3 regions of the Aminobacter sp. Piv2-1 genome follow, and region 3 is predicted to be linked to each of the others. Evidence: predicted binding sites of a transcription regulator. Region 3 holds the regulator's gene; each other region holds the start of a gene.

What was found. Region 3 encodes LexA, which represses DNA repair genes until DNA is damaged. Its sites were predicted from a motif close to TGTTCNNNNTGTGTTCNG; they were not measured.
Region 1: dinB (DNA polymerase IV) is a predicted target of LexA. The motif match lies at 3,055-3,072, and genes of this name have one in related genera.
Region 2: AmiPiv_RS02435 (sel1 repeat family protein) is a predicted target of LexA. The motif match lies at 1,415-1,432, and genes of this name have one in related genera.

What each region holds. Positions count from the first base shown of each region.
Region 1 covers NZ_JARKMU010000011.1:27,032-37,047, forward strand. Annotated here, with positions in the region: gene queA (tRNA preQ1(34) S-adenosylmethionine ribosyltransferase-isomerase QueA) at 1-645, shown strand, start outside; gene tgt (tRNA guanosine(34) transglycosylase Tgt) at 642-1,778, shown strand; gene dinB (DNA polymerase IV) at 1,782-3,029, opposite strand; gene AmiPiv_RS19310 (threo-3-hydroxy-L-aspartate ammonia-lyase) at 3,174-4,148, shown strand; gene AmiPiv_RS19315 (ABC-F family ATP-binding cassette domain-containing protein) at 4,326-5,927, shown strand; gene AmiPiv_RS19320 (DUF4864 domain-containing protein) at 5,931-6,344, opposite strand; gene AmiPiv_RS19325 (Lrp/AsnC ligand binding domain-containing protein) at 6,525-6,761, shown strand; gene AmiPiv_RS19330 (circularly permuted type 2 ATP-grasp protein) at 6,916-8,328, shown strand; gene AmiPiv_RS19335 (alpha-E domain-containing protein) at 8,345-9,286, shown strand; gene AmiPiv_RS19340 (transglutaminase family protein) at 9,299-10,016, shown strand, end outside.
Region 2 covers NZ_JARKMU010000001.1:510,706-520,721, forward strand. Annotated here, with positions in the region: gene AmiPiv_RS02425 (glutathione S-transferase family protein) at 1-667, shown strand, start outside; gene AmiPiv_RS02430 (DUF2147 domain-containing protein) at 776-1,120, opposite strand; gene AmiPiv_RS02435 (sel1 repeat family protein) at 1,556-1,822, shown strand; gene AmiPiv_RS02440 (ABC transporter substrate-binding protein) at 2,181-3,302, shown strand; gene AmiPiv_RS02445 (peroxiredoxin) at 3,504-4,166, shown strand; gene AmiPiv_RS02450 (YitT family protein) at 4,230-4,844, opposite strand; gene AmiPiv_RS02455 (acetyl/propionyl/methylcrotonyl-CoA carboxylase subunit alpha) at 4,928-6,898, opposite strand; gene AmiPiv_RS02460 (O-acetyl-ADP-ribose deacetylase) at 6,938-7,465, opposite strand; gene AmiPiv_RS02465 (dihydrofolate reductase family protein) at 7,780-8,334, shown strand; gene AmiPiv_RS02470 (carboxyl transferase domain-containing protein) at 8,637-10,016, opposite strand, start outside.
Region 3 covers NZ_JARKMU010000016.1:47,342-57,357, forward strand. Annotated here, with positions in the region: gene AmiPiv_RS23400 (ComEC/Rec2 family competence protein) at 227-2,554, shown strand; gene lexA (transcriptional repressor LexA) at 2,832-3,548, opposite strand; gene AmiPiv_RS23410 (molybdopterin molybdotransferase MoeA) at 3,654-4,859, opposite strand; gene moaC (cyclic pyranopterin monophosphate synthase MoaC) at 4,860-5,339, opposite strand; gene trpC (indole-3-glycerol phosphate synthase TrpC) at 5,341-6,153, opposite strand; gene trpD (anthranilate phosphoribosyltransferase) at 6,158-7,168, opposite strand; gene AmiPiv_RS23430 (peptidyl-prolyl cis-trans isomerase) at 7,165-9,063, opposite strand; gene tpiA (triose-phosphate isomerase) at 9,207-9,971, shown strand.

The sequences.
Region 1 (10,016 bases), on a different contig from region 3:
CCGGCGCTGGACGAGGCGCTGCACGCCGTTGGCCACATTCCGCTCCCGCCCTACATCGCCTCTAAACGCGGCGACGACGAGCGCGACCGCAAGGACTACCAGACCGTCTATGCGCGGGAGGAGGGCGCGGTCGCGGCCCCTACGGCAGGCCTGCATTTCACGCCGGAGCTGTTTGCAGCGCTCGAGGCGCGCGGGGTGGAAAGGCAGTTCGTGACGCTGCATGTCGGCGCCGGCACCTTCCTGCCGGTGAAGGCGGACGACACCGCCGACCACAAGATGCACGCCGAGATCGGCCACGTGTCGGCGGAGACCGCAGCCGCGCTGAATGCCGCGCGGGCGCGCGGCAACAAGGTGGTTGCCGTGGGCACGACCTCGCTGCGGCTGATGGAAAGTGCGGCGCGCGCCGATGGCACGCTGGCGGCGTGGTCCGGGCCTACTGACATCTTCATCACGCCCGGCTACCGCTTCAGGTTCGTCGACGCGTTGATGACCAATTTCCATCTGCCGCGCTCGACGCTGTTCATGCTGGTTTCGGCCTTCGCGGGGCTCGAGCGCATGCGCGAGGTCTATGCGCACGCCATTTCGAGCGGCTACCGCTTCTATTCCTACGGCGACGCCAGCCTGCTGTTCAGGGACGACCGATGAGTTCAGAGTTCACCTTCAAGCTGCTCGCGACCGACGGCAAGGCGCGGCGCGGCGAGATCACCATGCCGCGCGGCACGATCCGCACTCCGGCCTTCATGCCTGTCGGCACCGGCGGCACGGTGAAGGCGATGTACATGGACCAGGTGCGCGGCGTCGGCGCCGACATCATCCTGGGCAACACCTATCACCTGATGCTGCGCCCCGGCGCCGAGCGGGTGGCCAAGCTCGGCGGCCTGCATGAATTCGCCCGCTGGCCGCACCCGATCCTGACCGATTCCGGCGGCTTCCAGGTGATGTCGCTGTCGAAGCTGCGCAAGATCAGCGAGAAGGGCGTGACCTTCCGCTCCCATATCGACGGTGCGCCCTACGAGATGTCGCCGGAGCGTTCGATCGAGATCCAGGGCCTGCTCGATTCCGACATCCAGATGCAGCTCGACGAATGCACGGCGCTGCCGTCGACGCCCAAGGAGATCCAGCGCGCCATGGAGCTGTCGCTGCGCTGGGCCGAGCGTTGCAAGAAGGCCTTCGGCGACCAGCCGGGCAAGGCGATGTTCGGCATCGTGCAGGGCGGCGACATCCCCGACATGCGGGTGCGCTCGGCGCAGGCGCTGAAGGCGCTCGACCTCAAGGGCTATGCGGTCGGCGGCCTCGCCGTCGGCGAACCGCAGGAAGTGATGCTCGACATGCTCGACATCACCTGCCCGGAGCTGCCCCACGAAAAACCGCGCTACCTGATGGGCGTGGGCACGCCCGACGACATCATCAAGTCGGTGGCGCGCGGCATCGACATGTTCGACTGCGTGATGCCGACGCGCGCCGGCCGCCACGGTCTTGCCTATACGAGGCGCGGCAAGGTGAACCTGCGCAACGCCCGCCATGCCGACGACCCGCGGCCGCTGGACGAAGAGAGCGATTGCCCGGCGGCGCGCGACTACAGCCGCGCCTATCTGCACCATCTGGTGCGGTCGGGCGAGGCGCTGGGCGCGATGCTGCTGACCTGGAACAACCTGTCCTACTACCAGCACCTGATGAGCGAGATCCGCGCCGCGATCGAGGCGGGACGCTTCGCCGACCGGACGGCCGAGATCAGCGAAGGCTGGGCGCAGGGCGACATTCCGCTCCATCAGGGCTGAGGCTCACAGCTCCTTTTCGGCCAGTTCGCGGAAGGCATCGGGCACTGAGCCTGCGCGCCCGAGCGCGACGGAGGCATAGCCGACGGCCTCCCAGCCGAAACGTTCGCGGATGGCGTCCATTGCGCGGTCGGCGCCCCAGCGCGCCTGGCCTTTTTTCGTGCCCGGTCGGTGGCGCTCGTCGGCGAGGCCCAGCGGCAGTTCGAGCTGCAGGCCTGAATGTTCCTCGAGATGCGAGACCGAGATCGCCAGCAGCGAGATGGTGCGCTCGTTCGGGTATTGGGCAAGCACGCCGCGCACCAACTCCTCGGCGATCTCGGAGATCATCGCGGTGGCGGAAACCGGCGCGTCGAGCGTGATCGACCGCGTCACCGAACGCAGGTCGACGAAGCGCACCCGCGCGGTTACCGTGCGCCCCGGACGGGATTTCGCGCGGAGGCGCGAGGCGACGCGGTCGGCGAGATGGCGCAGCGCCGGGACGAAGACGTCAGGTTGGGCCGGTTTCATGCCCAGGGCCGACTGCGCGCCCGCGGAATGGGCGCGGCGATGCGGCCGGAGGCGGCGCGGATCGCGGTTCCAGGCGAGCGCCGACAGTTTTTCGCCGGCGGCCGGGCCGAGCAGACGTTCGAGCGCATGACGGTTGGCATTGGCCAACTGACCGATGGTGGTGATGCCGGCGTCGGCGAGCCGTGTTTCCGTGGCCGGGCCGACGCCCCACATCAGTCCGACGGGCAATTCGTGCAGGAAGGCGAGTTCGGTGCCGGGATCGACGACGACCAGCCCGTCGGGCTTGGCCACCTGCGAGGCGATCTTGGCGAGATGCTTGGTACGGGCGACGCCGACCGAGATCGGCAGGCCGAGTTCGCTGCGCACCCTGTGCCTGATCTGACGGGCGATCTCCTCCGGCTCACCGAAGAGATGGGTGCAGCCGGCGACATCGGCGAACGCCTCGTCGATGGAGATGCGTTCGACCAATGGGGTGAAGTCGCCGAGCACCGCGATCGCCGCGTCGCCGAGCCGCTGGTATTCCCTGAAATTGCCGCCGACGAAGATGAGCTGGGGGCAGAGCTCGCGGGCCTGCCGGCCCGGCATGCCGCCGCGGACGCCGAAGGCCTTGGCCTCGTAGGAGGCGGCGAGCACCACCCCGCCGCCGACGGCGATGGGCTTGCCCTTGAGGGTCGGGTCGAGCAGCTGCTCGACCGACGCGTAGAAGGCGTCGAGGTCGGCATGCAGGATGGTGGCTGCGCTTTCCATCGTGGTGTTCTGTCGAGAGTTGGATAAGAACATAAAGGGAACATACAAGCAAGAAGTCAAGCACTGGTGCAAGCGGTGGGCGGTCGTCAGGGCTTCTTGACGCGAGCAGCCTCGACTAGAGTGCGGCCGACCAAGGAGGGTTTCATGACCGTTTCGCCGCGCATTCCGACATTCGAAGACGTCAAGGTGGCGGCATCGCGCATATTTGGCGTCGCGCATCGCACACCGGTGCTGACCTCGCGCACCGCCGACGGGCTCTCTGGCGGCACGCTGTTCTTCAAGGCCGAGAACCTGCAGCGGGCCGGCGCCTTCAAGTTCCGGGGTGCCTACAATGCCGTCTCAGCGCTCGATGCCGAAGCGCGGCGCAAAGGGGTTGTGGCCTATTCCTCCGGCAACCATGCGCAGGCGCTCGCCTATGCCGCAACGCTGCTCGGCGCGCCGTCGGTCATCGTGATGCCAAAGGACGCGCCGGAGATAAAGGTTATGGCGACGCGGGGCTATGGCGCGGAAGTGGTGTTCTTCGATCGTTACAAGGACGACCGCGAGGCGATCGCGCGCGGCATTTCGGAAGAACGCGGCATGACGATGATACCGCCATTCGACCATGCCGACATCATCGCTGGGCAGGGCACGGCGGCGCTGGAGCTGATCGAGGAGGTTGGTCAGCTCGACGTGCTGATAACGCCGCTCGGGGGCGGCGGGTTGCTGGCCGGCTGTGCGCTCAGCGCCAAGGCGTTGGCGCCGGGCTGCCGCGTGATCGGCGTCGAGCCGGAGGCCGGAAACGATGGCCAGCAGTCGTTGCACAAGGGCGAGGTGGTGCGCATCGCGCCGCCCAAGTCGATCGCCGACGGCGCGTTGACCACCTTCGTCGGCGACCGCAATTTCCCGATCCTGCAGGCCAAGGTCGACGACATCGTCACCGTCAGCGATGCGCAGCTGGTGCAGACGATGCGTTTCTTTGCCGAGCGCATGAAGGTGATCGTCGAGCCGACGGGCTGCCTGGGCGCGGCTGCAGCACTCAGGGGTGTTATCGACTGCGCGGGAAAACGCGTTGGTATCGTGCTCAGCGGTGGGAATGTCGATCTCAAGGCGTTGAGTGCGTTCTTCGCGGAAGCCTGATGGCAGGGGCCGCTGGTCGGTGCGAGTTCGATGCTCGCCGGACACGTTGATCGCAGCGGCTTGAAATTCACCGGTAGTCCGACTATCTAGCCGCCATCAGCAATTTCAACAGGATGTGTGCATCAATGGATTTCTACCCGACAGCAACGCCGAACCGCTTTGCCATTGGGGAATTCCATGCCTGCATCAATCTCTCTGTCGAATATTGCCTGGTCCACGCCTGACGGCCGGACGCTTCTTTCCGATCTTTCGCTGAATTTCGAGACCGGCCGCACCGGGCTTGTCGGACGCAACGGCGTCGGTAAGTCGACGCTGCTGCATCTGATCGCCGGTCCCTTGCAGCCACAGGCGGGCAAGCTCTCCGTCAGCGGTACGATCGGCCTGTTGCGCCAGTCGGCGCAGGTGTCGCCCGGCGAGACCGTCGCCGACCTGTTCGGCGCGTCCGACGGGCTCGACCTGCTGCGCCGCGCCGAGGCCGGGCTGGCCGAGGTCGACGAATATGCCGACGCCGACTGGACACTGGAGACGCGGATCGAGGCAGCACTTGCCCGCGTCGGCTTGAGCGCTGGGCCCGGCACCGAGCTGTCGGCGCTTTCGGGCGGCCAGCGCACGCGCGCCGGGCTCGCGGCGCTGATCTTCGGCGAACCCGACTTCATCCTGCTCGACGAGCCGACCAACAACCTCGACCGCGAGGGACGCGACGCGGTGATCGATGTTCTCGCCAGTTGGCGGGCAGGGGCCATCGTCGTCAGCCACGACCGCGAACTGCTCGACACCATGGATGCCATCGTTGAACTGACCTCGCTGGGCGCTACGCGCTATGGCGGTAGCTGGAGCCACTATCGCGAGCGCAAGGCAATCGAGCTGGCATCTGCCCGGCACGACTTGCTCGATGCCGAACGGCGCGTTTCGGAAGTCGCCCGAGCCGCCCAGACGACGGCCGAACGCAAGGCGCGCAGGGACGGCGCGGGCAAGCGGAAGGCCGCCAAGGGCGATATGCCACGTATCTTGATGAACGGCCTTAAGAACCGCGCCGAGAACTCGTCGGGCGAGAATGTCAGGCTGGCCGAACGCCAGCGCGTGCAGGCCGAAGCCGACGCGGCCGCGGCGCGCGAAAGGATCGAGGTGCTGCAGCCGCTGTCAGTGGTGCTGCCGTCGACCGGATTGCCATCCACCAAGGCGGTGCTGCGGATCGACGGCCTGACTGCCGGCTACGAACCTGGAAGGCCGGTGATCTCGGATTTTTCGCTCGGTCTGACCGGCCCGGAGCGTGTCGCAGTAGGTGGCGGCAACGGAACCGGCAAGTCCACCTTGCTCAAGGCGATCGCGGGCGCTCTGGAACCGTGGACAGGCAGCGTCTCCATTCTGACCGGTTATGCCATGCTCGACCAGCACGTCGGCCTGCTTGATCCGTCAAGTTCCATCCGGGACAACTTCCGCCGCACCAACCCCGAGGCCGACGAGAATGCTTGCCGCGCGGCGCTGGCGCGGTTCATGTTCCGTGCCGATGCGGCGCTGCAGATCGTGGGCAGCCTCAGTGGCGGACAACTGCTGCGCGCCGGGCTCGCCTGCGTGCTCGGCGGCAAGTCGCCACCGCCACTGCTGATCCTCGACGAGCCGACCAACCATCTCGACATCGACGCCATCGAGGCCGTGGAAGCCGGGCTGCGTGCCTATGACGGGGCCTTGCTGGTGGTGAGCCACGACCAGGCGTTCCTTGAGGCGATCGGCATCACCAGGCGGATCGAACTGGGTACAGCCGCAGTGAACGGCGGTTAGGTGTTAGGTGCTGAGCGAGTTCGGGGCGCGCAAGCTGACGCCGGTGATGCGCCAGACGCCATCGGGCTGGAGTTCGAGGGTGTAGACGGCTTCATAGTCCTTGCCGTCGGGGCCGACGATCAGCACCTGCTGGATGATCGCGGTCGGGCTCATTTCCCGGAACTTGCCGAAGTCAAAGCTCTGCGCATGGTGCACCGGCTTGTAGCCACCCGAAACCATGCCCATGAAGGTTTCGAGCGTCGGAAAGATTCGCTTCACGTTGGGTGCGGCATAGCTGTAGGCGGCCGCATCCTCGCCCGCCCTGAAAGCTTCGAGCTGGGCCGAGATGCTGTCCTGCGCGGCCTTGACCTCGGCTTCGCCGGCCAGTGCCGGGAAGCCCAGGAGCGAAATGGCGAAGACCAATGCGATGCTGCGCATTCTTGCCTCCGTTTCCGGCGCTCGCGGTGGTCCGCGACGCCTTGGCATTGTAACATACGCGGGAGCCGTCGCCGTGGTTTCAGCATGGCGCGGCCGATGGCGTGGAGGCGCCGGCTTGAAAGCTCGGGCGCGTTCTGCGACAAGACCGCGAATGACGACAGGCCCGGAACGGACGGTGCGATGAAGACCTTTTTCGTGCAGATCAAATGCGAACTCGGCAAGGCCTATGAGGTGGCGAGCGCTCTTGCCGACGCCGAGATTGCTTCCGAGATCTATTCGACCGCCGGCAATTTCGACCTGCTTGCCAAATTCTATGTCGACGACGAGGTCGACATCGGCCATTTCGTCAACGAGCGAGTCCACCCGATCGGCAACATCAAGGACACCTTCACGACGGTGACCTTCCGCGCCTTCTGAGCGCAAAAGGGGCAGGGTTGCGCCCAAATCCCGTGCCGCATGCCGAAACCATGGGCATTTTCGCGATTGTTTCGCCAGCTGCGCCAGAAATGGGCGATTGCGCTTGATTTTCTCCGCCGAGGTCATTTGACTGACCTCAGAGGGGAGTTCATCTGTGGTCGCCTTCGACGAAATGCTCCCGGCGGAAGCCGGACTTAGAAGACCCTACGAAGCCTACGACAGCTGGCTGAAAAACCAGGACCCTGCTCGACTTACCGAAAAGATGCGCGATGCCGAGCGCGTGTTCCGCAAGACCGGCATCACGTTTGCCGTCTATGGCGAGCAGGAGGCGTCCGAGCGGCTGATCCCGTTTGACATCGTGCCGCGGATCATCGCCGGCAACGAATGGCGACGGTTGACCCAGGGCATCGAGCAGCGCGTGCAGGCGCTGAACGCCTTCCTCGACGACATCTACCACCGCCAGGAAATCCTGCGCGCCGGCAGGATCCCGCGGGAACTGGTCGCCACCAACGAGGCGTTCCTGCCCGAGATGATCGGGGTGAGGCCGCCGGCCGGCGTCTACACCCACATCATCGGCGTCGACATCGTGCGCATCTCCGAGAACGAGTTCTACGTGCTCGAGGACAATGCGCGCACGCCGTCCGGCGTGTCCTACATGCTCGAGAACCGCGAAACGATGCTGCAGCTCTTTCCCGAGCTGTTCCAGCGCATCAAGGTGCAGCCGGTGGAGAACTATCCGCAGCTGCTGCGCCAGTCGCTTGCGGCCGTTCGGCCGAGCGGCGTCAGCGGTGCGCCCACCATCGCGGTACTCACGCCGGGCAGCTACAACTCGGCCTATTTCGAACACGCCTTCCTGGCCGACCAGATGGGCGTCGAACTGGTCGAGGGGCAGGACCTGCGCGTGGTCGACGGGCATGTCGCAATGCGCACCACCGAGGGCTACAAGCAGATCGACGTGCTCTACCGCCGGGTCGACGACGCCTATCTCGATCCGCTGACCTTCAAGCCGGACTCGGCGCTGGGCGTGCCCGGCATCATGGACGTCTACCGCGCCGGCAATATCACCATCGCCAACGCACCCGGCACCGGCATCGCTGACGACAAGGCGATCTACTCCTACATGCCGGAGATCATCGAGTTCTACACCGGCCGCAAGCCGATCCTCGGCAACATCCCGACCTGGCGCTGCTCCGAGCCCGACAGCCTGAAGTATGTGCAGGAGCACCTCGCCGAGCTGGTGGTGAAGGAGGTGCATGGTTCGGGCGGCTACGGCATGCTGGTGGGGCCGGCAGCGAGCAAGAGGGAGCGCGAGGCTTTCGCCAGGAAACTCGCGTCGCGGCCCTCCAACTATATCGCCCAGCCGACGCTTTCGCTGTCGACCTGCCCGATCCTGACCCAGAAGGGGCTCGCGCCGCGCCATGTCGACCTGAGGCCGTTCGTCCTGGTTTCCGACCGCATACGGATCGTGCCAGGCGGGCTGACACGGGTCGCGCTGAAAGAGGGGTCGCTTGTCGTCAACTCGTCGCAAGGTGGCGGGACGAAGGACACGTGGGTACTGGATGACTAGGGGACGCTGACAGTTCATGCTTCTGGGACGCACCGCCAACGGCCTCTACTGGATGAACCGCTACATCGAGCGGACCGAAAACATGGCCAGGCTGATCGATGCCGGCCTGCGCATGGCGCTGACCCGCAGCCAGAACGCGTCGGACGAATGGAACTCGGTGCTGCTTTCGGCAGGGGCGGCAAATGCCTTTGCTGTGAAGCACAGCGACTATACGTCCGAAAACGTTGCTGATTTTCTGCTTCGGGACATGTCGAACCCGTCGAGCGCGGCGGCGGCAATGGAAACGGCGCGCAACAACGCCCGCATGGTGCGCACGGCGCTGACGCGCGAGACCTGGGAGAGCATCAACGAGGCCTGGATGTCGCTCAAGCGCATGCTGGCCACGCCCATCGACCAGCGCGAACTGCCGAGCGTGCTCGACGCCATCAAGCGCGAGACGGCGCTGATCCGCGGATCGTTCTACGGCACGATGCTGCGCAACGAGATCTTCGACTTCGCCCAGCTCGGCACCTATGTCGAGCGCGCTGACAACACCGCCCGCATCCTCGACGTCAAATATTACGTGCTCCTGCCTTCGGTCTCGTGGGTGGGTTCGTCGCTCGACAATTACCAGTGGGAGTCGATCCTGCGCTCGGTGGCGGCACACCGCTCCTATCGCTGGGTCTACGAGGCCGAATACAAGCCAACCAACATCGCCGAATATCTCATCCTCAACGTGCGCATGCCTCGTTCGCTGACCTTCAGCTACCGCTTCATCGCCGAGCACCTGAAGTTCCTGTCGGAAGACTACAGCGCCAGGCACGAGAGCAACGATCTGGCCGACCGTACCTACGCCCGGCTGCGCGGAACCCAGATCAAGGACATCTTCGAGGGCGGCCTGCACGAATTCCTGGCCGACTTCATCCGCGACAACAACAAGCTGGGCGACCGGGTGGCCCAGGACTTCGGCTTTTACTGATTAGGCAACGCCATGCGGCTCAAGGTTTCGCATCGCACCGAATACAACTACGACCAACCGATCCGCTACGGGCTGCAGCGCGTCCGTCTGTGGCCGGCGAGTGGCCCGGCGCAGACCATGCTGACCTGGACGCTGCAGATAGAGGGCGCACGCGAGGAGGTACGCTTCCTCGACCAGTTCGGCAACGACACGAGGCTGCTGTCGATCGACGGCGAGCCGCACACGATCAGCATCCTGGCCGAGGGCGAGGTCGAGACCAACGAGGTCGCCGGCATATCGGGCCCACATCGCGGCTTCGCGCCGCTATGGCTGTTCCAGCACGAGACGCCGCTGACCGCGCCGGGCGAAGCGATCCGGGATCTGGCGGCGGGTGTGGGCGACGGCGGCGAGGTCGAGCGGCTGCACCGCCTGATGGGATTGATCCGTGAGCGCGTCGCCTATGTGCCCGGCACCACGGATACAGGGACCACTGCCGAACAGGCGCTGACCAAGGGAACGGGCGTCTGCCAGGACCATGCCCATGTGTTTGCCGCCTGCGCCCGCCTGCTTGGCTTCCCGGCGCGCTATGTCAGCGGCTACCTGATGATGAACGATCGCGTCGAGCAGGTGGCGACCCATGCCTGGGCCGAAGCCAATGTCCCCGGGCTGGGGTGGGTGGGGTTCGACGCCGCCAACGGCGTTTCGCCCGACCAGCGCTACGTGCGCGTGGCGGTGGGCCGGGACTATCGCG
Region 2 (10,016 bases), on a different contig from region 3:
GAAGATATCCATCATGCTCGAGGAGCTCGGCGTCCCGTACACGGTCAAATATGTCGACATCGGCAAGGGCGAGCAGTTCGAGCCGTCATTCCTGGAGATCGCGCCAAACAACCGCATGCCGGCCATCGTCGACCCGGAAGGTCCGGGGGCAGACGGCAAGTGGGGCCGCGAGCCGATCTCGATCTTCGAGTCCGGCGCCATCCTGCAATATCTCGGGCGCAAGTTCGGCAGGTTCTATCCTGCCGGCGAGCGTGGCCGCGCCGAAGTCGACCAGTGGCTGTTCTGGCAGGTCGGCGGCCTCGGCCCGATGGCCGGCCAGGCCCATCACTTCCGCCAGTATGCGCCGGAGAAGATCGCCTACGGCATCGACCGCTACACCAACGAGGTCAACCGCCTCTACGGCGTGATGGACAAGCGCCTCGCCGACCGCGAATTCCTCGCCGGCGACTACTCCATCGCCGACATCGCCTCGCTCGGCTGGGTCAAGCCCTACAGGAACCAGGGCCAGGACCTCGAGGAGTTCCCCCGCCTCAAGCGCTGGTTCGAAACCCTGCTCGCCCGCCCGGCGGTCATCCGCGGCCTGGCCGTCGGCGAGGACCATCGCAGCAATCTCGCCGACGACAAGGAAGCGCAGAAGATCCTGTTCGGCCAGCGGGCGAGGGTTTGACGGAAGCGAGTAGGGACTAGTGAGTAGTGAGCGGGGGATCCGCGTCGGCTTCGGCGCGGGCCTCTTCACTACTCCCTGCTCACCATTCGCTATTCCCTACTCGGTCTCTTACAGCTTCTTCCAGTTCTGGCTCTTGCAGATCAGGCCGCCGAGCACGCAGCCGCTCATCTTGAGGTTCGAGCCGGCCAGCGTGGCCTTGCCGGAGTAGGTCTTGTCGTTGGCCGGATCGGTGATCTTGCCCGAATAGGCATTGTCGCCGTCGGCCTTGAACGTGCCGATCTTCTTGCCGGCATGCTTGCCGTCCTTGAGGGTGATGCAGAAGCTGCCGCCGCAGGTCTCGATCGCCGCGGTCGAGCCGGCTTCGGTCTTCCAGTTGCCTTCGATCGGATCGGCCATCGCCGCACCCGCCAGCATCATGGTGGCCGCGACGGCCAGGCTCATCTTGCCAAACATTGAAGTCCTCCCGGTTGGTGTCTTGCTCACAGGCTCCCCCGCCTGAGGTTTACGCAAACGTAAGCGTAAATCAGCCGCGCCGAAAACGGAAGCGGTGCCGCCGGGTAAGGCCGAAGCAATTTTTGGCACTTCCATCGGCGTATTTCGTCTCCGGCAGGGCGCCCTCGGCCAGCGCAAAGCTGTGGCGTGGTTATCAAAGACTTTCACGGCGGGACGCGAATTTTCAGCGCATTTTTCTCAAATCCCAGCCGCCGCAAGGCTTCCTATCCTTAATGAATTCCGAGGTTTACCCTTTGTTTGAGGTTTGTTTTCCTCGGGTTAAGCAAGCCATTTTACGGCGGATTCAAGGTTCGCCGGCATCCTCGGAAGCATCGAAAGAGCGGCTCCGGACGACACCGGTTGGCCCGCTCCGGGAGACGGACAGGGGACAAGAAAATGGCACGTTTCGAGATCTTTGAAGCTGGCTTCGGTGCGATGGGCAGCACCGCTCAGGCCGACATCCTTGTGGAACTGGGCATGATGTATTCGACCGGCCGCGACTGCGACGTCGACGTCGTCGCCGCCCACAAGTGGTTCAACATCGCCGCCATCAAGGGATCGGCCCGTGCCGCCGAGCTTCGTTCGGAACTGTCGATGGCGATGTCCAAGACCGACATTGCACGGGCCCTGCGCGAAGCGCGCGAATGGATGACGGCGCACTGAGAAAGATCTTCGGGGGAAGGTCGGGGCTGCCGCGGGCGGCGGTCCCCAACAACAAGAGCGCGACGGCTTGAAGGACGGGCGAGGCGCGCCGAACTGACAGGGCAGGCAAGGCTGCGACGGGGACGAAGATGCCCCGCGGAGCGTTCCGTGACAAAGCCGCGACCGGCCGAAACAAGGCCGGCGCGGCTTTCTCGCTTTCAGGGCCCGGCACACGCACGGATTGCTAGGCGAAAGCAGCACAGGCACAATGGCTCCTCGCCCATGCGCCAAGACAACGTCGGGCGCGGGTGGAAAGCATGCGCCAATTGCAAGCGAGACGCGAAATGGCATCTCGTGCAGGCTCGAGGGAGGAGACAAGATGCATCTGAAACGTACCATCGGGGCGGCGCTCGTCGGCTTGTCGCTCAGCGCCGGCGCGGCGTTCGCGCAGGAGATCACCTTTGCCGTAGTCGGGCCGATGACCGGGCAGCTCGCCAACATCGGCGACCAGTTCCGCCAGGGTGCAGAGGCGGCGGTGAAGGCCATCAACGAGAAGGGCGGCGTCATGGGCCGCCAGATCAAGCTTTCCGTCGAGGACGACGTCTGCGATCCCAAGCAGGCGGTCTCGGTCGCCAACCGCATCGTCGCCAACGGCATCAACTTCATCGACGGCCATGCCTGCTCGGGCTCGAGCATACCGGCCTCCGCCGTCTATGCCGAAAGCGGCGCGCTGATGATGTCTCCGGCCTCGTCCAACCCGGTGCTGACCGACGATGCCGCCGCCAAGGGCTGGCCGACCATCATGCGGCTCTACACCCGCGACGACGCCCAGGGCGCCTTCATCGGCCCGTGGATCGCCAAGAAATATGCCGGCAAGAACGTCGTCGTCCTGCACGACAAGAGCGCCTACGGCCAAGGCGTGGCCGACGCGGTGCGCTCGACCATGGGCGCCGCCGGCCTCAAGGAGATCCTCTACGAAGGCATCAATGCCGGCGAGAAGGACTATTCGGCGCTGGTCACCAAGCTCAAGGAGCTCAAGGCCGACGTCGTCTATTTCGGCGGCTATCATCCCGAGGCCGGCCTCATCCTGCGCCAGTCGGCCGAGCAGAACTTCAAGTTCCAGCTGATCATGCCCGACAGCATCGCCTCGCCGGAATTCTGGCAGATCGCCGGTCCCGCCGGCGAGGGCACGATGTTCGTCTTCCCGTCCGACCCGCAGTCCAAGCCGGAGGCCAAGGAAGCGGTCGAGAAGATCAAGGCTGGCGGCTTCGTGCCGGAAGGCTTCACGCTGTTTTCCTATGCCGTCATCCAGGCCTTCGCCCAGGGCATCGAGCGTGCCGGCTCCGACGATCCGGCCAAGGTCGCAGCGGCCCTCAAGAACGGCGAGCCCATCGACACCGTGGTTGGCAAGGTGACCTTCGACGAGAAGGGCGATCTCAAGAACGCCAGCTACGACATCAACCAGTGGAGCAACGGCAAATACGCGCCGATCCCGCAATAGGCCGCGGCAGGCAGCCCCGATCGATGGCCGGGCACCGTCCCGGCCATTGTCATTTTGTCGCTGGGTCGGAGCGCGGCCGCGGTGTTTTCTTTTGAATTGCGTTGGCGCACAATGCCGCCATTCACGACCTGGCACACCGTTTCAGCGACGGCACGGGCGTGGTTTTTCGAAGCGTCGAGTTTGGATTGGAGGAAGCCGACAATGAGTCTTCGTATCAATGATTCCGCTCCGGATTTTAGAGCCGACACCACGGAAGGCCCGATCGCCTTCCACGACTGGATCGGCGACGGCTATGCGATCCTGTTCTCTCACCCCAAGGATTTCACGCCGGTCTGCACCACCGAACTCGGCTACATGGCCGGGCTCAAGGCTGATTTCGCCAAGCGCAACGCCAAGATGATCGGCATCTCCGTCGACCCGGTCGAGAGCCACCACAAGTGGAAGGCCGACATCGAGAAGCTGTCGGGCAACAAGGTCGAATATCCGATGATCGGCGACCCGACGCTTGCCGTCGCCAAGCTCTTCGACATGCTGCCGGCCGGTGCCGGCGAGACGTCCGAAGGCAGGACGCCGGCCGACAACGCCACCGTGCGCTCGGTCTTCATCATCGGTCCCGACAAGAAGATCAAGCTGATGCTGACCTATCCGATGTCGACCGGCCGCAACTTCGACGAGATCCTGCGGGCGCTCGATTCGATCCAGCTGACGGCCAAGCATCAGGTTGCCACGCCGGTGCAGTGGAAGCAGGGCGAGGACGTCATCGTCATGGCTGCCGTGTCCGACGAGGACGCCATCAAGCGCTTCGGCGAGTTCGAGCGCGTGCTGCCCTATCTGCGCAAGACCAAGCAGCCGACCCTGAACTGACCGCCCTCCCGGGCCGCTTCGGCAAGAGCCGCGCCATCGAGCGCGGCTCTTTCGTTTTGAGGCTCAGCTCATGCCGACATAGCGGCCGGGGCGATGGTTGATGGCGATGATGAGGTTGAGCACGGCTGCCCCAGCCACCGAAAGCGCCACCTTGTCGAGATCGAGATAGAACAGCGACACGACCAGGATCGAGAGGTCGACCGCGAGCTGGAAATAGCCGGCGCGGATGCCGTGATTGTCCTGCAGGTAGAGCGCCAGGATGTTGAAGCCGCCGAGGCCGGCGCGGTGCCGGAACAAGACCAGCAGCCCCATGCCCATCAGCCCGCCGCCGGCGACTGCCGCATAGAGCGGGTCGAGGCTTTCGATGCCGATCCACTGCGGCGTCAGCCGCGACAGCACCGAAATCAGCGCCACGGCGGCGAAGGTGCGCAGGGTGAACGGCCAGCCCATCCGCTTCACTGCGAGATAGTAGAAGGGCAGGTTGATGACGAAGAACACCGCGCCGAAGCCGTAGCCCGTCACATATTGGATCAGTAGTGCCAGCCCCGCCGAACTGCCGGTGATCAGCCCCGCATGGGTGTAGAGCACCAGCCCCAGCGCCACCAGCATGGTGCCGGTGAGCAGCGCGAGCACGTCTTCGTACTGCCTGTGCGGTACGGCTTCGTTGTTGATGTCCATGTAGGTATCCGGCAGCGAGGTAGGGGAATAGGGCAGTAGGGCATAAGTTCCGGTTTTCCTACTCCCCTACTGCCTTACTCCCTTCACCCCTGTCCCTCCTCGAAGCGCACCAGCACGGTTCCGTCCGTCACCTGGGAGCCTTCGGCTGCGATCTCGTGGATCACGCCGTCATGGGTGGCGGCGATGGTGTGCTCCATCTTCATCGCTTCCAGCACCAGCAGCGGCTGGCCCTTGGTCACTGCATCGCCCTTGCTGGCGCGCACCAGCTTGACCAGGCCCGGCATCGGCGCGCGCATGCTCGAACCGCTCTCGCCGATCTCGGCCGCCCGCGCAAACGGGTCGCTGAGCGCGAAGTCGAAGGACTGGCCGTTCTCGAACACCGTGGCGTGGCCGGGCCACAGGGCGACTGTCGAACCACCATCGGAGACGGTTTGCGGCGACAGCACGAAGGCGTCGGCGCCGTCCGGCCGCACTTCGAAGCGCCCGTCGGCGCGCGCCGTCACATGCGCGGCGATTGTCGTTCCGGCGTAGGCGAGGGCGACGCGCCGCGCCATCGGGTTGAAATGGGCGTAGCCCGCGAGATTCGACCACGGATCGGTGGAGCCGTCGGGTCCGTTTGCACCCGTCGCCGCCAGCGCCACAAGCGCCACCGCGCGGCTGGTCGGTGCCACCGTGGTGATGGTCAATGCCTCCTGCTTGCGCCCGATGAGGCCGGTGTCGACGTCGCCCGCGGCAAAGTCGGGGTCTCGCGCCAGCGCGGCCAGGAAGGCGGCGTTGGTGGTCGAGCCCGCCACTTCGGTGCGCGAGACGGCATCGGCCAGCGCGTCGAGCGCGGTGGTGCGGTCGGGGCCGTGCGCCACGATCTTGGCGATCATCGGGTCGTAGTAGGGCGAGACCGCATCGCCCTCGCGCACGCCGGTCTCGACACGCAGTGCGGTCCCCGGCGCCGTCTCGGCGGGAAAGCGCAGGTGGTGCAGCGTACCGATTGCCGGCAGGAAGCCCTTGGCCGGGTCCTCGGCATAGAGTCGCGCCTCGAAGGCGTGGCCGGCGAGACTGATCTCCTCCTGCGCCATCGGCAGTTCTTCGCCGGAAGCAACGCGCAGTTGCCACTCGACGAGGTCGACGCCGGTCACCATCTCGGTCACCGGATGCTCGACCTGCAGGCGGGTATTCATCTCCATGAACCAGAACCGGTCGGGCTTCAGCCCGTCCGAGGCATCGACGATGAACTCGATGGTGCCCGCGCCCGAATATTTGATCGCCTTGGCCGCCTTCACCGCCGCGTCGGTCATCGCCGCGCGCAATTCCGCCGTCATGCCGGGGGCAGGGGCCTCCTCGATCACCTTCTGGTGTCGCCGCTGCGCCGAGCAGTCGCGTTCGAACAGGTGCACGGCGTTGCCGAAATTGTCGCCGAACACCTGCACCTCGATGTGGCGCGGCTTGTCGACATATTTCTCGACCAGCACGCGGTCGTCGCCGAAGGCGGCCTTGGCCTCGCGCCGCGCGCCCGACAGCGCATCGGCGAAGTCGTCGGGATGGTCGACCCTGCGCATGCCCTTGCCGCCGCCGCCGGCGCGCGCCTTGATCAGCACCGGATAGCCGATCTCGCGCGCCTTGCTGGCGAGGATGACGATCTCCTGCGCTTCGCCGTGGTAGCCGGGCACGACAGGCACGCCGGCCTTCTCCATCAGCCGCTTGGCCGCATCCTTGAGCCCCATGGCGCGGATCGAGGCCGCCGAGGGGCCGATGAACACCAGCCCGGCTGCCGTCACCTGGTCGACGAAATCGGGGTTTTCGGACAGGAAGCCATAGCCGGGATGGATCGCTTGCGCGCCCGTCGCCTTGGCCGCGGCGATGATCACGTCGCCGCGCAGATAACTCTCGGCCACCGGCGAGGGGCCGATATGCACGGCCTCGTCGGCCATGGCGACATGCAGCGACCGCGAATCGGCATCCGAATAGACGGCTACCGTCTTCACGCCCATCTTGCGGGCGGTGCGGATGACGCGACAGGCGATCTCGCCGCGGTTGGCGATGAGGATTTTCGAGAACATCATTCCCCCGGAACGAAGTGAAGCATGGAAAGGAGCGCGCTATTCATCGTCACTCCCGAGAGCATCGAGCGCGGTGCGATGGAATGCGGCGGCTGCATCGTCGAAACAGCAGAAGATCACGCTGCCCGGCATGGCTGTAGCCCGCATATGTCGAGCGACGGCGGCCACGGCGACCTTTGCCGCCTCGTCCTTGGGATAGCCGTAGATGCCGGTCGAGATCGACGGGAAGGCGATGCTCGCCAGGCCGCGTTCGGCGGCAAGGGCGAGCGAGCGGGTGTAACAGGAGGCGAGCAGATCCGCTTCGCCTGCGCCGCCGCCGTGCCAGACAGGGCCGACGGCGTGGATGACATGGCGTGCCTTGAGCTGGTATCCGCCGGTGATCTTGGCGTCGCCGGTCTCGCAGCCGCCGAGCAGACGGCATTCGGCCAGCAAGTCCGGCCCGGCGGCCCGATGGATCGCACCGTCCACCCCGCCACCGCCCAGCAGCGAGCGGTTGGCCGCATTCACGATGGCGTCGACGTCGAGCGTGGTGATGTCGGCGACGATGACGGAGATGCGCTGTGTCATGCGGCCTCCTTCTGTCGGGAACCGCGAGGGCGTCTGCTTGCCTCAACGGCCCGGCCTGTACCCCCAACCCTAGCTCCTCCCCACAGGGGGGAGGGGGACTTTGTTGCACGACCTTTCAAAGTCGGCCGTCGACGAACCGGGTGGCAGGAGTGCCGACGTTGTTCCCCTCCCCCTTGTGGGGAGGGGCTAGGGGTGGGGGTATTGCCACGCCCGATCGACTTTCTTGCCACGTAAAATAAAACTGGTTGCAAAAAAGGATCAGTCGTGTAGTCTGAAAACCAGTTGCATAATGCAAGCACATTGGAGGAGCTGACATGCGCAAGATCGTCGCCTGGAACCTGATGACCCTCGACGGCTGTTTCGAGGGCCCGACCCCCTGGGACCTCGCCTTCCACACCAGCGTCTGGGGCGACGAGCTCGAAGCCTTCTCGCTCGAGCAGGGCGCCGAGATCGGCACGCTGCTCTTCGGCCGCAAGACCTATGAGGGCATGGCCGGCTACTGGTCCAAGGAGACCGGCGCAATCGCCGACATGATGAACGGCCTCGAAAAGGTCGTCGCCTCCCGCACGTTGAAGGACGCGAGCTGGAACAACAGCCGCCTGCTCCAGGGCGAGCTGCCCGAGGCGGTCGAGCGGCTCAAGCGCGAGCCCGGCAAGGACATCTTCGTCTTCGGCAGCGCCGACCTGCTTGACACGCTGCTTGCCCACGGGCTCGTCGACGAATACCGACTTTGCCTCGCGCCCGTCGTGCTCGGCGCCGGCACACCGCTGTTCAAGCCCGGCCGCGAGCTTGCGATGAAGCTCACGCAGACCACGCCGCTCAAGACCGGCGGCGTCGTCCTGCGCTACCTGCCGCAGGCGGCTGCCTGATCCTGAATGGTGTTGCGGGCGGTCGCTCGAGGCTCCTGCATCCTTCACCAATCGGCTCCACGCCCGATCGTATGGCCGCGCAAACGCGTCTAGATGCAACGCCTCCCCAAACCCCTCTCCACAAGGGGGAGGGGAATCTTGCTCCACTGCGGCCCAGCTCCAATCTTCGGCCACTTTGGTCGCAGCGGCCGCGAGATCGTCTCCCTCCCCCTTGTGGAGAGGGGGAAGGGGTGGGGGTACGGCCCCCGCCAACCTCATCAACGCATCTATATGCGAACCCTGCATCGGGCGCGGTCCTCCCGCTACATCCTGAACACGCCGAACCTGGTGTCGCCGACCGGCGCGTTGAGCGCCGCCGAAAGGCTCAGTGCTAGCACCTCGCGCGTCTTCGCCGGGTCGATGATGCCGTCGTCCCACAGCCTGGCTGACGAATAGAGCGGATGGCCCTCGCGCTCGTATTTTTCGAGGATCGGCGCGCGGAACTCGGCCTCCTCCTCCTTCGACCACGTGCCGCCCTTGCGCTCGATGCCCTCGCGCTTGACCATGGCAAGCACCGTCGCCGCCTGCTCGCCGCCCATCACCGAGATGCGGGCGTTCGGCCACATCCACAGGAAGCGGGGCGAATAGGCGCGGCCGCACATGCCGTAATTGCCGGCGCCGAACGAGCCGCCGATGATGATCGTCACCTTCGGCACCTGCGCGGTCGCCACCGCGGTCACCAGCTTTGCGCCGTCCTTGGCGATGCCGCCCGCCTCGTATTTCGCGCCCACCATGAAGCCGGTGATGTTCTGCAGGAACACCAGCGGGATCTTCCTCTGGCAGCAGAGCTCGATGAAATGCGCTCCCTTCAGCGCGCTCTCGGAAAACAGCACGCCGTTGTTGGCGATGATGCCCACCGGCATGCCGTGGATATGGGCGAAGCCCGTCACCAGCGTCGTGCCGTAGTTCTGCTTGAACTCGTCGAACTCGGAACCATCGACGGTACGCGCGATCACCTCGCGCACGTCATAGGGCTGGCGAATGTCGGCCGGGATGACGCCATAGACCTCTTCCGGCGCATGAACGGGCGGAATCGAGGTCTTCAGGACCAGCCCGATGTGCTTCTTCCGATTCAGGTTTTTGACGATGCGCCGGACGATCGCCAGCGCGTGTTCATCGTCCACCGCATAGTGGTCGGCCACACCCGAGACGCGCGTGTGCAGGTCGGCGCCACCCAGCTCCTCGGCGCTGACGTCTTCGCCCGTGGCCGCCTTCACCAGCGGCGGCCCGGCCAGGAAGATGGTCGCCTGGTTGCGCACCATCACCGTCTCGTCCGACATCGCCGGCACATAGGCACCGCCGGCCGTGCACGAGCCCATGACGCAGGCGATCTGCGGAATGCCCGCTGCTGACATGTTGGCCTGGTTGAAGAAGATGCGGCCGAAATGGTCGCGGTCGGGAAAGACCTCGTCCTGGTTGGGCAGGTTGGCGCCGCCGGAATCTACCAGGTAGATGCAGGGCAGGTTGTTCTGCAGGGCGATTTCCTGCGCCCTGAGATGCTTCTTCACCGTCATCGGATAATAGGTGCCGCCCTTCACCGTGGCGTCGTTGACCACGATCATCACCTCGGTGCCCTCGACCCGGCCGATGCCGGCGATCACGCCCGCCGAGGCAATGTCGCCGCCATAGAGCCCGAAGGCGGC
Region 3 (10,016 bases):
GGCGTTGATGTAGCATAGAAGGTCAGGGGCGCAAGGGGCATGCCCGATGGGCGACCATGTGCGGGAGGGGCGAGCCGGCGAAAGACCGGTCGCGGAGACGGCCGAGCGCGTCCTGCTCGCCGGCGGCGAGGCGTTGCCCCCGCTTACCTGGGCGCGTCGGCGCGACCCTCAGCCATTGTCCGCAGGTACAAATCACGCGCCGCGGCCGGGCAATCGGCGGTCGTGGATGCAGACTCCCATGGCCGTCGTCCATGGACGCTTCACGGTCCGGACACTGGCAGCGGCAATCGAGACCGAACTCGACCGCGGCGTGGCGTTCCTGCTCGTCCCGGTGTTCCTGGCGGTTGGGGTGCTGGCCTATTTCAGCCTCGCCGAGGAGCCGGCCTTGCTGCCGATCGCGTCGGCAGCCCTGGTCATGGCAGTGCTGGCGTTGGCCGCGCGCACCAGGAGATGGCTTCACTACGGGCTGGCCGCTCTGGCCTTCTGCCTGCTCGGCATGGCGGCGGCAAAGCTCGAAACCGCCCGCCTGGGCACGAAAATGCTCGGCGCCGAGATATCGACGCAGTTGCAGGGCCGCGTGGTGGAGATCGACCGGCTCGACAAGGGGCGCGTCCGCCTGACCATCGACGTCATTGCCACCGCGCGGCCAACGCTGCGCTATGCGCCGGATCGCGTGCGCCTGACGGCGCGCCGGGCGCCGGCAGGTCTCGCGGCGGGATCCCTGGTCAGCGGCTATGCGCGGCTGATGCCGCCCTCCGGTCCGATTCGGCCCGGCAGCTACGACTTCTCCTTCGAAAGCTACTTCGACGGGATCGGCGCCAGCGGCTTCTTCATGAAGGGGCCGGAACTGGTCGCGGACGCGCAACCTGTTGCGCTCGCCCTTGGGATCGAGGCCTGGCTCGGAAACCTTCGCGACCGCATTGCCCTGCGCATCCGCGACCGGATCGGCGGCGTGGAGGGCGAAATCGCCGCGGCACTCATGGTCGGCGTGCGTGGCGGCATTCCGGAGGAGGTCAACGAAGCGCTGCGGCGGACGGGCCTCTATCACATCATCTCCATTTCGGGCCTGCACATGGCCATGGTCGCCGGAACCGTCATGCTGGGCCTGCGGTTCGGTTTTGCGGCCTTTCCGGCCTTCGCATCCCGGCATCCGGTGAAGAAATACGCCGCCCTCGCTGCCCTGGTCTCCACCGGCGGCTATCTTTCCATTTCCGGTGCCGAAGTTGCGGCGCAGCGCAGCTTCATCATGCTCGCCGTCATGTTGACGGCCGTGCTGTTCGACCGCGCCGCCCTGACCATGCGCAACCTCGCGATCTCGGCCATCATCGTCATTCTCGCATCTCCCCACGAGGTGGTCGGTCCGAGCTTCCAGATGTCGTTCGCGGCAACCGCGGCACTGGTCGGCGCTTATGGCTGGTGGTCGGACAGGCCGACCGACCAGGCGCAACCGGCGATCCAGCGTTCGCTCGCGGCAAAGACGTGGCGCAGGCTCTGGGCCCTGGCAGTCGGGCTTCTGGCAACCTCGCTGATCGCCGGGCTGGCGACGAGTGTGTTCGGGGCGTGGCATTTCCAGCGCATCTCGCCGCTCAGCCTCTTCGCCAACCTGGCGGTGATGCCCATCGTCTCGGTGCTGGTGATGCCTTTTGCGGTTGCCGCCGGCGTGCTGATGCCGCTTGGCCTGGATGGGCTGTTCCTCGACACGATGGGGCGGGGTCTGGGCGCGATGATCGCCCTGGCGCAATGGTTCTCCGAGCGGTCGCCGGTCGACGCCGTCCGCCTGATTTCCGCCCGGTCGGTGATCCTCGTGACGGTTGCGCTCTGCGTCGCCTCCATGGCGACCACCCGGCTGAGGTTAGCCGCCCTGCCGTTCGCCGCGAGTGGATTGCTGCTGCTCGGCGAGGCAAGGACGCCAGACATATTGATCTCCGAAGACGGCCGGCTGGTCGGCGTGCCGACAGCGGACGGCAGGCTGGCGGTCAACCGCGCACGTCCGAGCGACTTCATCACCGACAGCTGGAAGAGGGCGGTTGTGGCGGAGGACCTGGTCGGCCCGGTTGGCGCGGGCGGCAAGGCGGCCCCGACCGCGAAGGCCTCCGCCGCGCGGCCAGATGCCGCGCTGCCGCCAGAGTCGGCCATGTCCCTGCAAGGAGAAGAAAAACCGGACCGCCGGCGGGCCTTTATCTGCGACGGCGGCCTTTGCACCATCGAGCACCCGTCAGGCGCCGTGATCGCCTATGCCGGCAACGCGGCAACGGCGAAACCTGCATGCGTCGTGGCGAGCCTGATCGTGATCGACGACGCGACGGCGCGGGACCCGTGCGCGAATTCGGCGACGACCGTGGTCACCAAGCGCGACCTGGCGCGTTTCGGCAGCGTGGCCGCGTTCTTGCCTGAAAAAGGGGAGGCGGCGGTCCGTCAAATCGAAATCCAGAGGGCGATAGCCGAGCCGTACCGGCCATGGCATGCGCAGCGGGCGTTCTCCCGCGAGGCGCGGGGCCTGCCGCCCTTCCGCCGGGACCGTGCAAAGCCGCCAGTGGAGAAGGCTGCGCCATAGAGCGTTTTGCAGCCAGACAGAAGCGCCCGGCATCGCATGAATGCGGTCGAGAAAGGCAGCCAGGCGCAGAATGCGCATTCTTCGGAATGCCCGCCGAGCTAGCCCGGACGCGCTGCACCCTGACCGGATGCTCTGCCCCCTGAGAGGCGATCGCTCCTAACCAGCGCTGGGCGAGTTGAGGGCGTTTCCGCCTTCCCTCGCATCGCGAAAGCGCTCTATCTCCTCGCTTTCACGCAATCCCGGGCGGAAAATCGCTTCGCGCTTTTCCTGAATTGCCCTAGTAGCGCCGGATCAGCCCGACCAGCTTGCCCTGTACCTTGACCCGGTCGGGGCCGAAGATGCGGGTTTCATAGGCGGGATTGGCGGCCTCGAGCGCGATCGATGCGCCCTTGCGGCGGAAGCGCTTGAGCGTCGCCTCCTCGTCGTCCACCAGGGCGACGACGATCTCGCCCGGATTGGCGCTATTGGCATTGCGGATGATGACAGTGTCGCCGTCGAAGATGCCGGCCTCGATCATCGAATCGCCCTTGACCTCGAGCGCATAGTGCTCGCCGCCCGAAATCATGTCCGGCGGCACCGAGATCGAATGCGTCCTGTGCTGGATGGCGTCGATCGGCACGCCGGCGGCGATGCGTCCCATCACCGGGATGGCGACCGCCGCACCTGCGTCGTCGTCATTGCCGGCCGAGAGCGCGCGCGACGGCTCGGGCTTGCGCCCAAGGCTGCCTTCGATGACACTCGGCGAGAACTTCCTGGCGGCGTTGAGGCCCGGAGCGATCGAGTCTGGCAGACGGATGACTTCCAGCGCGCGTGCCCTGTTGGGCAGACGCCGGATGAAGCCGCGCTCCTCGAGCGCGGTGATCAGGCGATGGATGCCCGACTTGGAAGCGAGGTCCAGCGCCTCCTTCATCTCGTCGAAGGACGGGGGGATGCCCGCCTCCTTCAGCCGCTCATGGATGAACAGCAGAAGCTCGTGTTGTTTGCGCGTCAGCATCGCTGCCCCCAAGGGAATCGAAAGAAAAACAAACCCGGAACAAACACTATATGTTCCAGTTGTGTTCCGCAACCGATTAAATTTTGGTGAAGGTGCCGAGGGCGGTCAGCGCAGCATGAGCACCCGGCAGCCAGTGCCAGATTCGGCAGCTGGTGCGAAGGGCTCGCGGATGATGACGCAATTGGCTTCGGCCAGGGTTCGCAGCATCGACGAGTCCTGGACCCCGAAGGGCATGGCGACCAGGCCGGCGTCGGTCTCGCTCACCATGCCGCGCACATAGTCCTGGCGCAGGTCGTTTGCCTTCATGGGCGCACCGAGCACGGCCTCGCGGATGTCGGGTGCGTAGACCCGTCCGGCAAGCTTTGCCAGGAGCGGCTTCAGGAAGAGGTGCGAGCAGATGAGGCTCGCCACCGGATTGCCGGGAAGGCCGACGCAGCGAGTCTCGCCGAGCCGTCCGAACATCAGCGGCTTGCCCGGGCGCATGGCGATCTTCCAGAAGTCGAGCTTCATGCCGAGGTCGGTCAGCACGCCGTGCACCAGGTCGTGGTCGCCGACCGAGGCGCCGCCGAGGGTGACGATCACGTCGGCTGCGGCGTCGAGCGCCTCCCGGACGAGTGCGGAGATCGATTCGGTCTTGTCGGGCGCTATGCCGAGATCGAGGACGCGGGCGCCGACCGAGCGGGCAATGGCCGCCACGCCGTAGGCATTGGAAGAGATGATCTGGTCGGGGCCGGGCGTGCTTCCCGGCGGCAGCAATTCGTCGCCGGTGGCGATGATCGCGACCAGCGGCGCGCGTTGCACGTCGAGCGTCGGATGGTTGGCGGCGGCCGCGAGCGACAGCGCTGCCGGGTCGATCAGGCGCCCGGCATCGAGGATGAGATCGCCTTCGTTGAAGTCGAGGCCCTTGGTACGGATGTTGCGGCCGGGCGCGGTCGGCTCGAACACCTCGACCTCGCCGTTGCCGAGATCGCGCACGTTTTCCTGGATGACCACCGTGTCCGCTCCGGCCGGCACAGGCGCGCCGGTGAAGATGCGCACGGCCTGGCCGCGCGCGATCTTTCCGGCGAACTGCCGCCCGGCAGCCGCCTCGCCGATCAGCGCAAGCCGGGCGGGCAGGTCGGCGATGTCCTGCGCGATCACCGCATAGCCGTCCATCGCCGAGGCATCGAAGGGCGGCTGGGTGCGCAGGGCGTGGAGCGGCGCGCCAAGGACACGTCCGAAAGCTTCGTCGAGGCCGACGCGTTCCGTGCCCGCCGTGGCCGCGCCTTCGAGCAGCCGTTCAAGCGCGTCGGCGACCGGCAGCAGCGCCATCTAGTCGACAGCCCTGTAGTCGCCCGACTTGCCGCCGGTCTTCTCGACCAGGCGGATGCCGGAGATCACCATGCCGCGGTCGGCGGCCTTGGCCATGTCGTAGATGGTCAGGCAGGCGACGGAGGCAGCGGTCAGCGCCTCCATCTCGACGCCGGTCTTGCCGGTGACGCGCGCCAGCGCGGTCACCCTGAGGCCGGGCAGCGATTCGTCCGGCTCGATCTCGACCGACACCTTGGTCAAGAGGATCGGATGGCAGAGGGGTACCAGCTCGTGCGTGCGCTTGGCGGCCATGATGCCGGCGATGCGCGCCGTGCCCAGAACGTCGCCCTTCTTGGCGTTGCCGGACAGGATCAGCGCCAGCGTCTCGGGGCGCATCGTCACGGTGCCCTCGGCGATCGCGGTGCGGGTCGTCTCGGCCTTGTCGCCGACGTCGACCATGTTGGCCTCGCCGGTGGCGCCGATGTGGGTGAGGGCGGCCATGTCAGGCGCTCGCCGCGACCGGGCTGCCTTCGAGCAGCGCCCGCGTGGCCGCGGCCACGTCGGCCTGGCGCATCAGGCTCTCGCCGACGAGGAAGCTGCCGATGCCCGATTTTTCAAGCCTCAGGCAATCCTGGTGGGTGAAGATACCGCTCTCGCCGACGAGCAGGCGGTCCGCCGGGACCATCGGCGCCAGGCGCTCGGACGTCTCCAGGCTCACCTCGAAGCTGCGCAGGTTGCGGTTGTTGATGCCGAGCAGGCGCGAGGCGAGCTTCATGGCCCGCTCCGTCTCGGCTTCGTCGTGGACCTCGATCAGCGCGTCCATGCCGAGCTCGAAGGCCGTGTCCTCGAGCCGCCTGGCGTCGTCGTCCGTCAGGCTCGCCATGATGATGAGGATGGCGTCCGCACCCCAGGCGCGGGCTTCATGCACCTGGTAGGGCTCGAACATGAAGTCCTTGCGCAAGGCGGGCAGGGTGCACGCGTCGCGGGCGGCGGTCAGGAACTCCGGCGCGCCCTGGAACGACGGCGTGTCCGTCAGCACCGAAAGGCAGGCCGCCCCGCCTTCGGCATAGGCGCGGGCGAGCGCCGGCGGATCGAAATCGGCGCGGATCAGGCCTTTCGACGGGCTCGCCTTCTTGATCTCGGCGATCAGCCCGAAGCGGCCTTGGCTGCGCTGTGCTTCGAGCGCTGCGAGGAACCCCCTGGGCGGGGCCACGTCGTGCGCCCGTGCCTTCAGGTCCGCAAGCGGCGTGAGCGCCTTGGCGGCGGCGATCTCGTCGCGCTTGTAGGCCTCGATCTTGCGCAGGATGTCTGCCATGCCGCTACCCGTTCGACACCGCAACGAGGCGCTCGAGGACGGCGCGCGCGCGTCCACTGTCGATCGCATCGGCGGCAAGCTTGATGCCGTCGCCGATCTCGGCAACCTTGCCTGCGACCACGAGGCCCGCGCCGGCGTTCATCAGCACGGTGTCACGATAAGCGCCCGGGGTGCCCTCGAGCACGGCGCGCAGGGCAGCCGCATTGTAGGCCGAATCGCCGCCGCGCAAAGCTTCGCGGCTGTGGCGCGCGAGGCCGACCCCTTCGGGTGTAAGCGTGAAATTGCTGATCTTGCCGCCCGACAGAGCTGAAACCTTCGTCTCGCCGGTGGTCGTGATCTCGTCGTAGCCGTCGCCGTGCACGACCCAGGCGCACTCGGCGCCGAGTTCCTTCAATGTCTCCGCGACGGGCTCGACCCATTCGGGCGAGAACACGCCGAACAGCTGCCGGTTGACGCCGGCCGGGTTGGAAAGAGGACCGAGCAGGTTGAAGATCGTGCGGGTGCCGAGTTCGACGCGCGTCGCGCCCACATGCTTCATGGCAGGGTGATGCGCCGGCGCGAACATGAAGCCGATGCCGGCCTGATGGATGCAACGACTAATTGCGTCGGGGGCCAGCTCGATATTGACGCCGAGCGCGGTCAGCACGTCGGCGGCGCCCGTCAGCGACGACAGGCCACGATTGCCGTGCTTGGCGACCGGCACGCCGGCGCCGGCAATGACGAAGGCCGAGGCAGTCGAGATGTTGACGCTGTGCGAGCCGTCGCCGCCCGTGCCGACGATATCGACGGCATTGGCCGGCGCCTCGACGCGCAGCATCTTGTCGCGCATCGTGGCGAGCGCGCCCGATATCTCGCTTACGGTTTCGCCACGCACGCGCAGCGCCATCAGGAAGCCGCCGATCTGGCCGGGTGTCGCTTCGCCCGACATGATGATGTCGAAGGCTTCGCGGGCTTCCTCGAAGGTCAGCGGCGTTCCCGTCGCAACCTTGGCGATGTATGGCTTCAGCGTGCTCATGGCGTTCCCACCGCAAGCGCGCGGGTGATCGCGTTCTGGTCGACGGTGACCGCATATTCGCGCTGCAGCTGCGCCACGAGCTGGTCGAGCAGGTCGTCCGACATCTCCGAGGCGAAGGTCTTCTGCACGTCCTCCGGCACCGAGGCGGCGTCGGCGCCGGCCGGCTCGAACACTTCGGCCACCTTGAACAGGATCTGGGCGTCGCCGGTCGGCGAGGGGATCACGCCGGTTCCGCCCTGGCCCATCGCGAACATGGCGGCCGCGCCGTCGCGGCCGAAGTCGGCGTCGTCGGTGTCGCGCTTGAGGCCGCGCTTGGTCTGCTTCTCGAGCTTGAGTTCGGCGGCGATGACGTCGAGCGCGGTGCCGTCCTTGAGCCGCTTCTCCAGTTCGCCCGCTTTTTCGTTGAGGCGTTTTTTCGCCTCGGCCGCGGTCCAGTCGGCCACGACCTTTTCGCGAACCTCGTCGAGCGTGCGGTCGCGCGCCGGAGTGATACCTTCCACCTCGTAGAAGACAAAGCCGTTGGTGCCGATGTTGAGCGGCTGGTTCTCGATGCCGGCCTCGGCCTCGAAGGCAGCCTCGATCAGGTTGCGCGAGTCGGGCAGGGTGTTGACCACGCTGCCGTCGGGCTGCTGCCCGGCGCGGTCGATGGCGTCGACGGTGACGACCTTCAGCTTCAGCTTCTCGGCCGCCGCCTGCAGCGACTCGCCGCCCGCGCGCGCATCCTCATAGGAGTCGTGTACGTCGAGCAGGATGCGGTTGGCTTCCGCCAGCGCCAGGTCCTTGCGGATCTGGTCCTTCACCTCGTCGAACGCCTTCGTCGCCGCGGGCGTGACCTCGCTGACGCGCACGATCACCGGGCCGAAATTGCCCTGGACGACGTCGCTGACCTGGTTGGCCTGCATGGCGAAGGCGGCGTCGGCAACGGCCTTGTCGCCGACCTTGTCCTTCGTCACGTTGCCGAGAAGCACGTCGTGCGAGGTCTTGCCCTGGTCGGCTACGATCTTGTCGAAGCTCGCGCCACCCTTGATCGCGTCGGACGCCGCCTTGGCGGCTTCGGCGTTCGGGAACACCAGCTGTTCGATCTTGCGCGTCTCGGGCGTCGTGAACTGGGTCTTGTTCTGGTCGTAATCTTTGCGGATCTGATCGTCCGTCACCGAACCGAGGTCGACGATGTCCTCCGGCTCCAGCTTTGCATATTTCAGCTTGCGATACTCGGGTGCGGCATAGGTCTTCTTGTTTTCCTCGAACCATGCCTTGAGCACGTCGTCGGCGGGTGCTGCGATCGGCTCGACCAGCGACTTGGGCAACGCCAGATAGTCGATCGTGCGGTCTTCGCCACGGTAGAGCGCCACCGCGCGCAGCAGCGTGTCGGGCGCCTTCAGGCCGTCGGAAACCGCTTCCACGATCTGCTGGCGCACGGCCACCTGGGCGCGGTTCTTGAGGTAGTCCTCGGGACGCATGCCGATCTGCCTGAGGATGAAGTCGAAGGCCTGGCGGTTGAACTGGCCGTCCGGGCCCTGGAAGGCCGGATCCTGCCAGGTCAGCTGCGCCAGGCTGTCCTTGGAAAGGCCGAGGCCCAGCTTGCGGGCCTGTTCGTCCAGCACCGCGCCGGCCACCAGCTGGGCGAGGACCTGGTTGTCGATGCCGAAAGCCCGTGCCTGGTCGCGGGTCAGCCGCTGGCCGAACTGCTGCGAAAGCACGCTGATCTGGCGATCGTAGGCGAGGCGGTACTCGACGCCGGAAACGCTGGTCTTGCCGGCGGTGACGATCTTGTCGCTGCCGAAGCCACCGCGGAGAGAGCCGGAAATACCCCAGATCGCGAAGCTCACCACGAGCAACAGCAGCAAAAGTTTTGCTACCCAGGTTCCGGCAGCATTTCTAAGCGTGTCGAGCATTTTCCGTTCCGGTCTTCGGGCGTCTGCGACGCTTGATATGAACGAAGCGCAATAGCGCCCTTCAGCGCCAGTGTCGATTGCTTTGTGGCTTGTTTTTGGTAGTGAGGGGGCCCGAACGAAGATCGTTTCCGAAGGAAGAGCACATGACGCCAGGAATTCGCCCACTCGTCGCCGGTAACTGGAAGATGAACGGGACGAGCGCATCTCTCAACGAGTTGCGAGGCATCGCCAACGGCTTCATGGGTGGTCTCGACGCCGATACGGAAGCGCTGATCTGCGTGCCGGCGACGCTTTTGTCGCGGGCCGCCGAAATTCTTCACCGCACCCCGGTCAAGGCCGGCGGCCAGGATTGCCACGCCAAGGAAAGCGGCGCGCATACCGGCGACATCTCGGCGGAGATGCTGAAGGACGCGGGCGCGAGCCACGTCATCGTCGGGCATTCCGAGCGCCGGACCGACCATGGCGAAAGCGACGCTGTCGTTCTGACCAAGGCCGAGGCTGCCTGGCGGGCGGGGCTGGTCGCCGTCATATGCATCGGCGAGACGCGCGAGGAGCGCGAGGCCGGGGCGACGCTTTCGGTGCTGTCCAGGCAGGTCGCCGGCTCGGTCCCCACCACGGCGACGCCGGCCAATTCGGTGATCGCCTATGAGCCGGTCTGGGCGATCGGCACGGGGCTCACGCCTACCGCCGAGGACGTGGCCCAGGCGCATGCCCATATCCGCGCCCGCCTGACGGAGCTCCTGGGAGCGCCGGCTGCCAAGATGCGCATTCTCTATGGCGGGTCGGTCAAGCCGTCCAATGCCGCCGAGTTGCTGGCTGTTGCCAATGTCGATGGCGCGCTCGTCGGCGGGGCCAGCCTCAAGGCGGCCGATTTCCTCGGCATCGCCGAGGCCTACCGCAAGCTCTGAATTTCAGGCGGCGGCGGTTGCAATGCCGGGGTGTCGCCCCATATT